3 regions of the Pseudomonas sp. SDO55104_S430 genome follow, and region 3 is predicted to be linked to each of the others. Evidence: predicted binding sites of a transcription regulator. Region 3 holds the regulator's gene; each other region holds the start of a gene.

The links. Region 3 encodes sigma-54, which starts transcription at its own class of promoters, with help from an activator protein. Its sites were predicted from a motif close to ANTGGCATNNANNTTGCTNT; they were not measured.
Region 1: a site for sigma-54 is predicted at 1,986-2,005, ahead of nirB (nitrite reductase large subunit NirB). Genes of this name have one in related genera too.
Region 2: a site for sigma-54 is predicted at 2,166-2,185, ahead of flgB (flagellar basal body rod protein FlgB). Genes of this name have one in related genera too.

Annotation. Positions count from the first base shown of each region.
Region 1 is NZ_JBSVXG010000069.1:1,387-4,662, forward strand. Features, by position in the region: gene nirB (nitrite reductase large subunit NirB) at 1-1,782, opposite strand, end outside; gene ACW9JE_RS14470 (acetoacetate decarboxylase) at 2,453-3,276, shown strand, end outside.
Region 2 is NZ_JBSVXG010000164.1:943-4,218, forward strand. Features, by position in the region: gene flgE (flagellar hook protein FlgE) at 1-493, opposite strand, end outside; gene flgD (flagellar hook assembly protein FlgD) at 525-1,247, opposite strand; gene flgC (flagellar basal body rod protein FlgC) at 1,263-1,706, opposite strand; gene flgB (flagellar basal body rod protein FlgB) at 1,710-2,117, opposite strand; gene cheR (protein-glutamate O-methyltransferase CheR) at 2,352-3,179, opposite strand; gene ACW9JE_RS22675 (chemotaxis protein CheV) at 3,226-3,276, opposite strand, start outside.
Region 3 is NZ_JBSVXG010000032.1:21,666-24,941, forward strand. Features, by position in the region: gene rapZ (RNase adapter RapZ) at 1-408, opposite strand, end outside; gene ptsN (PTS IIA-like nitrogen regulatory protein PtsN) at 411-875, opposite strand; gene hpf (ribosome hibernation-promoting factor, HPF/YfiA family) at 888-1,196, opposite strand; gene ACW9JE_RS08755 (RNA polymerase factor sigma-54) at 1,272-2,765, opposite strand; gene lptB (LPS export ABC transporter ATP-binding protein) at 2,948-3,276, opposite strand, start outside.

The sequences.
Region 1 (3,276 bases), on a different contig from region 3:
AGCCACGACGCCGATGGCGATCAGCTTGTCCGCGGTGATCTCGCCGCCGGGAATACGCGGCACCACCGAGTACGTGCCGTTCTTCTGCATGTTGGCCATGAAGGTGTCGTTGGTGTCCTGCAACGGCACCAGCGACGGGTCCATGATCGGCTGGTTCCAGCACGAGGCGAGAATGTTGCCCACGGCGGGTTTGCAGATGTCGCAACCGGTGTGGCCGCGACCGTGCTTGGCCAGCAGTTCGTCGAAGGAGATCACCCCTTCCACCCGCACCAGCGCGTACAACTCCTGACGGGTGTAGGCGAAGTGCTCGCACAGGCTCTTGTCGACACTGACGCCACGGGCAATCAGTTCGTGCTCGAAGACTTGCTTGAGCAGCCCGGCGCAACCACCGCAGCCGGTGCAGGCCTTGGTCTGCGATTTGAGTTCGCCCAGGTCGCTGCAGCCGCCGTCGATGGCTGAGCAGATCGCGCCCTTGGTCACGTTGTGGCACGAGCAGACGGTGGCCGATTCCGGCAAGGCGCCGGGGCCGAGGGTCGGCGCGCCTTCGGACGACGGCAGGATCAGGCCCGCCGGTTCCGCCGGCAAGGCAATCGCGTTCTGCATGTATTGCAGCAGGGTGTCGTAGTAGCTGTTGTCGCCGATCAGCACCGCGCCCAGCACGTGCTTGCCGCTGGCGTCCACCACCAGGCGGCGATAGCTGGCCGAGGTTTCGTCGATGAACTGATAGCTGCGCGCGCCAGGTGTCGCGGCGTGAGCGTCGCCGATGGAACCGACGTCGACGCCGAGCAGCTTGAGCTTGGTCGACATGTCCGCGCCACGGAACGGTTCGGCGTCGTCGTCGCACAGGCGCGCAGCGACACTGCGCGCCATCTGGTAGCCGGGGGCGACCAGGCCGAACACGCTGCCGTTCCACGATGCGCACTCGCCGATGGCGTAGATGTTCGGGTCGCCGGTCACGCAAGTGTCATCGACCACCACCCCGCCGCGCGGACCGATCTCCAGCGCGCATTGGCGGGCCAATGCGTCCTGGGCACGGATACCGGCGGAGAACACCACCAGGTCGGTTTCGAGAAATTCGTCGTTGGCGAAATTCATCCGGTAGCGATACTGCTCCCCCGCGCTGATCGACTGCGTAGCGCGGGACAGGTGCACACCGACGCCGAGCCTTTCGATTTGCGCCTTGAGGGCTAGGCCACCGAGGTCATCCAGTTGCACTGGCATCAGGCGTGGGGCGAACTCCACCACATGGGCTTCCAGGCCAAGACTCTTCAGCGCGTTGGCCGCTTCCAGACCAAGCAGGCCGCCGCCCACCACCACACCGCGCCGGGCATTGGCCGCCGCGGCACGGATGGCATCCAGATCTTCCAGCGTGCGATAGACCAGGCGCGACTCGCCTTCAGCGCCTTCGATCGGAGGCACGAACGGATAGGAACCGGTGGCCAGCACCAGCTTGTCGTAAGCCACGCGACCTTGGGCGGTCACCACCTGACGCTGTTCGCGATCGATTTCCAGTACCGGCACACCCAGATGCAGGGTGACGCCCGGCGTCTCATACAAGGACGCCTCGCTCAGCGCCAGCGATTCGGCGTCGCGACCTGTGAAGTATTCCGACAGGTGCACACGGTCGTAGGCACGCATCGGCTCTTCGCTGAAAACATGCAGATGGAAGCGCTCCAGAGCTCCGCGCTCGATCAGTTGCTCGACACAATGATGTCCGACCATGCCATTGCCGATCACGACCAGCGTTTGCAACTTGTTCAACGTGGCTACATTGCAATTCATAAACGACCCTGCCAATCACGGTTCAAAAAGCAAAAAAAAACGCCTGAAACCTTGCGGTTCCAGGCGTCTTTGCCTGTTTTTATGCGGTGTCGAAACCAGACGGCCATGCCTGATCCACCGATATTGCCCACGACCTGTGCGGTTGATCGATCGTCGTTGACCGAGAGGGCTGCCCAACATTGTTCGAGGGGCTTGAGGGGGTTGTAGCAGGGTTTGTGCCAGCCCGCGCAGAAATGCGTTGATCCGTGCAGGACAAGGTCAGGCCAGAAAGCTGGACTGCCGTTGAAACCCTTGATCCAGAGGTGTTTCAGCCGGAATCGTTGCAACATCCGGCGCCGACAAGGCAGCTCATGGAAGTCGGCGAAGAATGGCTTGAGCCGCTACCGACTGGTGCACCCTTTCCATCCCCGCGCTTTATAAAAGTGCATGGAAGGCCTGCTGCCCATGACCTTCAACTCTGAAACCGTGCTTTCAAGTCTGAAAGAAATGCTTTCCTTCGACAGCGCTCAGCATTCGGCGAAAACGCATAACCAACTGATTTAATTCAATTTAATTATTGAATGAGTGCACCATTAGCTTCTGGCATACCCATTGCTCCCTCCGGTATTCCCGGTCCTTCATCAGCCGATGGCCGCTGCAACAGAACCTGCCACAATCCGGAGACCCCAACATGAACCTTCCTATCAACCTGTCGCGCAGAGATGTGCTGGTCACCGCCGGCGTTGGCCTGACAGCCGCCGCGACGCCCCTTTTCACACAATCGGGGAACGCACAGGCGAGCGCCACCGGCGGCCTGTTCCTGCCTGACTCGATTGCCGGCCACGCACTGACCCCGGAGAGTGTGCGCGAAAAAGCCTTTGCCATGCCGCTCCACGCTCCGGCCTATGCCCGACCCCCCAGTGCGTTTCTGGACCGCCCCTCGCTCACCATCAGTTATCGGACCGACATGGAGCTGGCCCGAGCGCTGGTGCCCGAGCCGCTGGTGGTCAAGGACCCGATTGTCAGCCTCTCCTTTCTGTCCATGGTTGCCCCGGGGATCGGCGACTACTACGAGTTTGCCCAGAGCATTTCCTGCTTTCTGGGTGACGAAGCGGTGAGCTTTCGCCCGTTGATGGTCGCGGAAAACGTCACCGCCATCATGCTGGGTCGGGAAGTCTGGGGGCTGCCGAAAAAGTTCGGTCATCCTCGGGTCGGCCAGAACAACGAGTCTTATGTCGGCACCCTCGATTACGACGGCGCGCTGGTCGCCCGGGCGAGCATGGCCTACAAGTTCAAGGAAGTGGATCTGGCCGAGGCGACCAAGGCGATGAAGGTGCCCGGCGTGGTGCTCAAGATCATCCCGGACGTCGACGGGAAGACACCGCGCATTGCCGAACTGGTCAGGTTCGAATACTCGACCATCGAGCTCAAGGAAGCCTGGACAGGCGCGGCGAGCCTGGACCTGTTCAATCATGAAGCGGTGCCGATCGCAGCGCTGCCGGTGCGCGAGATCGT
Region 2 (3,276 bases), on a different contig from region 3:
TCAGGTTGATCGTCGACGAAACAGTGGTCGTAGCTTTCGGAGCCAGGTTGGAGGTGTCGATCCGCAGGTCGGTCAAGATACCGTTGACGATCTTGCCATTGGCATCCACGCCATAGCCTTGCAGGCGGGCCGAACCATCGGAGTTGGTGACATATCCTTCCTTGTCGACTTTGAACGTACCAGCACGGGTGTAGGACAGAGAGCCGTTGTGATTGAGCACGAAGAACCCGGAACCGTTGATGCCCATGTCCAGCACGTTCCCGGTACCACTGCTGATGTCACCCTGGGTAAACTGCTGGGAAACGTTGGCCAGACGCACACCGTTACCGATTGTTTTGCTACCCGAACCCAGCTTGGTCGCCGAGTACACATCTTCGAATTCCGCACGGGACGATTTGAAGCCGACGGTCGCCACGTTGGCGATGTTGTTGCCGGTCACGTCCAGTTGCTTGTTGGCAGCATAGAGACCGCTAAGGCCGATGTTGAAAGACATATTCCACTCCTGTATGCCGGGTTAGTCGGCTCTATATACCAATGGTTTGCACTTTGGACAGGGCGATACTGCCCAGCCCGGCCAGATTGAGCATCAATTCGCCGCCAGTCTGGCTGAGGGTTACGCTTGTGACAGTGGCCGGCAGGTTGGTGATCAGCGCGACGCTCTGATTATCGATGGTGGTCGAAGCGGCGAAGTTATAGGTACCCGCCGGAGCCACATTGCCCGCCTCGTCCTTGCCATCCCAGGTGAAGCTGGCATTACCCGCCGGCTGATCCTTCAAGCTCAGGGTGCGAACGGTTTTGCCATCCTTGTCGGTGATTTTCACCGTGGTTTCAGCCACCGACTGCGGCAACACGACCGAACCGGTCATGCCCTTTGTGGTGTCGACCACGGCCTTGTCGCCCGGCGCAATGACCGACCGCCCAACCAGGGACGAAGCCTGCAACGCCTGGGAGGAACCGAAGGCACCGGCAATACCGGTCACGGTGTCGTTAAGCGAGGTGATGCCTTCCAGGCTGCTGAACTGCGCCAGCTGCGCCACGAACTCACCGTTACCTTGCGGCTCCAGCGGGTTCTGGTTTTTCAGTTGCGTCACCAACAGCTGCAGGAACGCATCCTTGCCGAGAGCCTTTTTGCCAGTAGCGCTACCGGCCGCGGACGCCAGACTGTCAGTATCCTTTTTCGTCTTGACCGAAGAGTTGGCCAGGATGTCGTTGAGCGACAGGCCACTGGTAGTATCGGTAACACTCATCTGAGTCGCCCCTTATCACTGACCGAGGGTCAGGACTTTTTGCATCATGGTTTTGGCGGTATTCATCATTTCGGCGTTGGTCTGGAACGAACGGCTGGCGGAAATCATGTCAGCCATTTCTTCCACCACGTTGACGTTCGGGTAATAGACGTAACCCTTGGCGTCGGCCGCCGGATGGTTCGGCTCGTAGCGCGCCTCAAGGTTGCTCTGGTCTTCGACCACGCCCAGTACCTGCACGCCTTGTCCGGCGGCATCCTGGTTCTGGAACAGCGAGTCGCTGCCACCGCTCTGGGCGCCCTGGAACATGGTGGCGAATACCGGGTGGCGCGCGCGGTAGGTCTGGTCGATGCTCGACGAGACGGTTTCGGCGTTGGCGATGTTCGATGCGACGGTGTTCAGTCGAGTGGTCTGGGCACTCATGCCGCTACCGGCAATGTTGAAAACACTGGACAGGGACATGACTTACTCTCCGCGCAGGGCTGAGATCAGCCCTTTGAATTTACTGTTGAGCAGGGTGAAGCTGGCCTGGAAGTTGACGGAGTTTTCCGCGTAGTTCGACTGTTCCAGTTGGGCGTCCACGGTGTTCTGGTCAATCGAAGGTTGCATCGGCGTGCGGTACATCAGCGACTCGTCGCCATTGCCCAGGCCTTCGGCTTCGATATGCCGGTTGTTGGTCATGTTCAAGGCGAACGTGCCGTTCTTGGCTTTATCGTTCTGCGCCTCGAGCACTTTCGAGAATTCCAGATCCCGCGCCTTGTAGTTCGGGGTGTCGGCGTTGGCAATATTGTTGGCCAGGACTTCAGCGCGCTGGGCGCGGAAGCCCAGAGCCTTTTCGTGAATACCGAGCGCTTTATCGAAGCTGATGCTCATGTCGGGAAACCTTCACCTTCGGGTGACCTGATTTTTCGTACGATGGTCTTAGCAAGCGTCATGCCAAATCAGAACACGCCCATAAACCGGGGCTTTGCGGGCAGTGGCAGCGCGGCAATGCCAGAAAAGCGGCAACCGGTTTCCGCCGGATGCCGCTTTTCTGCCGCTATCGCGCCTTGGGCATAAAAAAACGGGAGCCTTTGAGGGCTCCCGTTTTTTTAAACAACACCGACATCACTTCGCCTGGTAAATGATCCCCGGGCTGCACTGAACCATCTGGTAATGGTCCGGCAATCCGTTCAACGCCTCGGAGGCGCCGAGAAACAGATAACCGCCCGGCTTCAACGTGCTGTGAATGCGCAACAGAATGTCCTTCTTCACTTCGGCAGAGAAATAGATCAGGACGTTGCGGCAAAACACGATGTCGAACTTGCCGAGACTGGCGTAGCTGTCCAGCAGATTGAAGGAGCGGAACTCCACCCGACTCTTGATCGGCGCCTTGATCACCCAGCGCCCCGGCCCTTTCGGATCGAAGTAACGCTGCAGGCGCTCGGGCGACAGGCCACGGCCGATGGCCAGGCTGTCGTACTCGCCGGTTTTGCAGTTGTTCAGCATGGTGCTGGACAGATCGGTGGCAACAATCTGCACCCCCATCTTCAACTGCCCGATGTTCGTGCGCTCGAACTCGTCGATGGACATCGACAGCGAGTACGGCTCCTGACCCGACGAGCACGCCGCCGACCAGATGCGCAGACGCTGGCCGGGACTGGCCTTGATCGATTCAGGCAGAACCTTGTTCTTCAAGACTTCGAATGGGTAGGTGTCGCGAAACCACAGGGTTTCGTTGGTCGTCATCGCGTCCACGACCATCTCGCGCAAACCACTGCGCGGCTGGGTCTGGATACGCTGGACCAACTCGCCCAAAGACTTGATACCCTGCTGCTCCATCAGCTTGTTGAGACGGCTGGAGACCAGATATTGCTTGTTTTCACCGAGCAAAATGCCACAGGCTTTTTCCAGGAATACCCGGAACTGTTCGAAATCCAAATTACCCGTAGACAATGCTGCCGCCTCTTAAATCGTGTTGACTGCCAGGGGCCGAACGCCCCTAGCTGATGTCTGCTGCTTTGATCCGGTCGACCACCCGGGATGCCAGGTC
Region 3 (3,276 bases):
ATCTGCCAGGTCGGCAATCGGGTCCAGCAGGATCTTTTCGTCGGTGATCGCTTCAGCGAGCGAGCGGTTGGCATTGCTCAGCGGGTGGCGGCGACGAGTTTCAGAAAAGCGCTTGAGCAGGGTCTCGTCGTCGGCATCCAGGTACAGGACATCGCACTGGATATGCCGGCTGCGGACTTCTTCCAACAACTCCGGGAACCGTGACAAATGGCTAGGCAGGTTGCGGGCGTCGATGGACACCGCCACCAGCGGTTGTAGCAGTTCGGTATGGATCAGCGCGCGTTCGGCCAGTTCAGGCAGCAATCCGGCGGGCAGGTTGTCGATGCAGTAGTAGCCGTTGTCCTCGAGTACATCGAGGGCGGTACTTTTACCTGAGCCGGAGCGGCCGCTGACGATGATCAAGCGCATGGTTACGGCCTGTTTTGCTCGTCCAGGACAACCTGATACAAGGCTTCATTGCTCGGGGCGCTGCGCAGTTTTTCGCGCACATCCTTGCGGTCGAGCATGCTGGCGATCTGGCGCAACAGCTCCAGATGGGCGTCGGTGGCGGCTTCCGGGACCAGCAGGACAAACAGCAGGTCGACCGGGGCGCCATCGATCGCATCGAAATCGATAGGGGCATCCAGGTGCATCAGCGCGCTGATGGGCGAGGTGCAACCCTTGAGGCGGCAATGAGGAATGGCGATGCCGTTGCCAAAACCCGTAGAGCCGAGTTTTTCACGGGCAATCAATGCCTCGAAGACAACTTGCATCTCCAGATCCGGAAAACTGCGGTGGATAAGGTTGGCAATTTGTTCGAGGGCTTTCTTTTTACTGCCTCCCGGCACGTTCACCAGGGAACGGCCGGGGGTCAGGATATTTTCAAGTCGGATCATGGGTAGGGAGTGTTAACGACCGGTAGCGCCCTGGAGGAGGCTCTGGGTCTTTTCCTTATGCTTTTTGAGTTGTTTGTCCAGCTTGTCGGTCAGTGCGTCGATCGCTGCGTACATGTCGGTATGTTCCGCGTTGGCGACCACTTCACTGCCGGGAATATGCAGGGTGGCTTCGATTTTCTGCTTCAGTTTTTCGACCGTCATCGTGACCTGCACGTTGGTGATCTTGTCGAAATGTCGCTCCAATCGATCGAGTTTTTCGCCGATGTAGGTGCGAAGAGGTTCGGTCACTTCCAGTTGGTGTCCACTGATGTTGACTTGCATACAGCTTCTCCTTCGTTGCCAGTGCATAAAGCGGCAGGCACAAATTACCTGCCACTGGAACGCTGTGGCGTGGCCCTACATCAACCGCTTGCGTTCGCTCGAAGGCGCGATCCCGAGGGATTCGCGGTACTTGGCGACGGTGCGGCGAGCCACCTGAATGCCTTGTGCCTCCAGTAAACCAGCGATCTTGCTGTCACTCAACGGCTTTTTCTGATTTTCAGCGGCAACCAGTTTTTTGATGATCGCGCGGATCGCCGTGGACGAGCATTCTCCGCCTTCAGAGGTGCTGACGTGGCTGGAGAAAAAGTATTTCAGCTCGTAGATGCCCCGAGGGGTATGCATGAATTTCTGGGTGGTCACCCGGGAAATCGTCGACTCGTGCATGCCCACCGCTTCGGCGATGTCGTGCAGGACCAGCGGCTTCATGGCCTCGTCGCCGTACTCCAGGAAGCCGCGCTGATGCTCGACGATCTGGGTGGCCACTTTCATCAGGGTTTCGTTGCGGCTCTGCAGGCTCTTGATGAACCAGCGGGCTTCCTGCAACTGATTGCGCATGAAGGTGTTATCGGCGCTGGTGTCGGCGCGGCGCACGAAACCGGCGTACTGGGCGTTGACCCGCAGCCGAGGCACCGACTCCTGGTTGAGTTCCACCAGCCAGCGCTCGTTGTCCTTGCGCACGATCACGTCGGGCACCACGTATTCGGCTTCGGTGGACTCGATCTGCGAGCCCGGACGCGGGTTGAGGCTCTGGACCAGTTCGATCACCTGGCGCAGCTCGTCTTCCTTGAGCTTCATGCGGCGCATCAGCTGGCTGTAATCGCGGCTGCCGAGCAGGTCGATGAAGTCGGTGACCAGGCGCTTGGCTTCGGTCAGCCAAGGGGTCTTGGCGGGCAGCTGGCGCAATTGCAGCAGCAGACACTCGCCCAGGTTGCGGGCGCCGATGCCGGCGGGTTCGAATTGCTGGATGCGGTGCAGGACGGCTTCGATCTCGTCCAGCTCGATGTCGAGTTCCGGATCGAAGGCTTCGTGGATTTCTTCGAGGGTTTCGTCGAGGTAGCCCTGATTGTTGATGCAATCGATCAGGGTCACGGCGATCAGGCGGTCGGTGTCGGACATCGGCGCCAGGTTCAATTGCCACAGCAGATGGCTTTGCAGGCTTTCACCGGCCGACGTGCGGGTGGTGAAGTCCCATTCGTCGTCATCGTTGCTGGGCAGGCTGCTGGCGCTGGTCTGGTAGACATCTTCCCAGGCGGTGTCGACGGGCAGTTCGTTGGGAATGCGTTCGTTCCAGTCACCTTCCTCGAGGTTGTCGACGGTTGGTGCGCTTTCCTGGTAGGAGGGTTCCTGGATTTCCGTGTTTGGCTTCTGTTCGACGTTGTCGGCCATCGGATCGGAGTTGTCGAAGTCGTCGCCTTCTTCCTGGCGTTCGAGCATCGGATTGGACTCCAGGGCCTCCTGGATTTCCTGTTGCAGGTCCAGGGTCGACAATTGGAGCAGGCGGATGGCCTGTTGCAGCTGCGGTGTCATCGTCAGCTGCTGGCCCATTCTCAAGACTAGCGATGGTTTCATGGCAGGGGCTTAACACCTTATTCCGGCGCACATGCGCCATCCACTACAGGGCGCCGAAGCGCCAAACATAAGCAAATTATATGCCTGATATTGCAGTGTTTGCCTAGAGCGCTGTAACAATAAAAAAGTGTTGATTTTTTATCGAGACAAGCGCTCGGTCGACCAGCCTCGCACCAAGGTGCTTATAGGCGGAACTCGTGGCCCAGATACACTTCCTTGACCAGGTCATTGGCCAGGATCGTCTCGGAGTCGCCTTCTGCAATCAACTGCCCATCATTGACGATATAGGCGGTTTCGCAGATGTCCAGCGTCTCGCGGACGTTGTGGTCGGTGATCAGCACGCCAATGCCCTTGGCCTTGAGGTGGTGAATGATCTGTTTGATGTCGCCGACCGAGATCGGGTCCACGCCGGCGAAGGGTTCGTCGAGCAGGATGAACTTGGGGTTGGTGGCCAGCGCACGGGCGATTTCCACGCGGCGACGTTCACCACCGGACAGGCTCATGCCCAGGT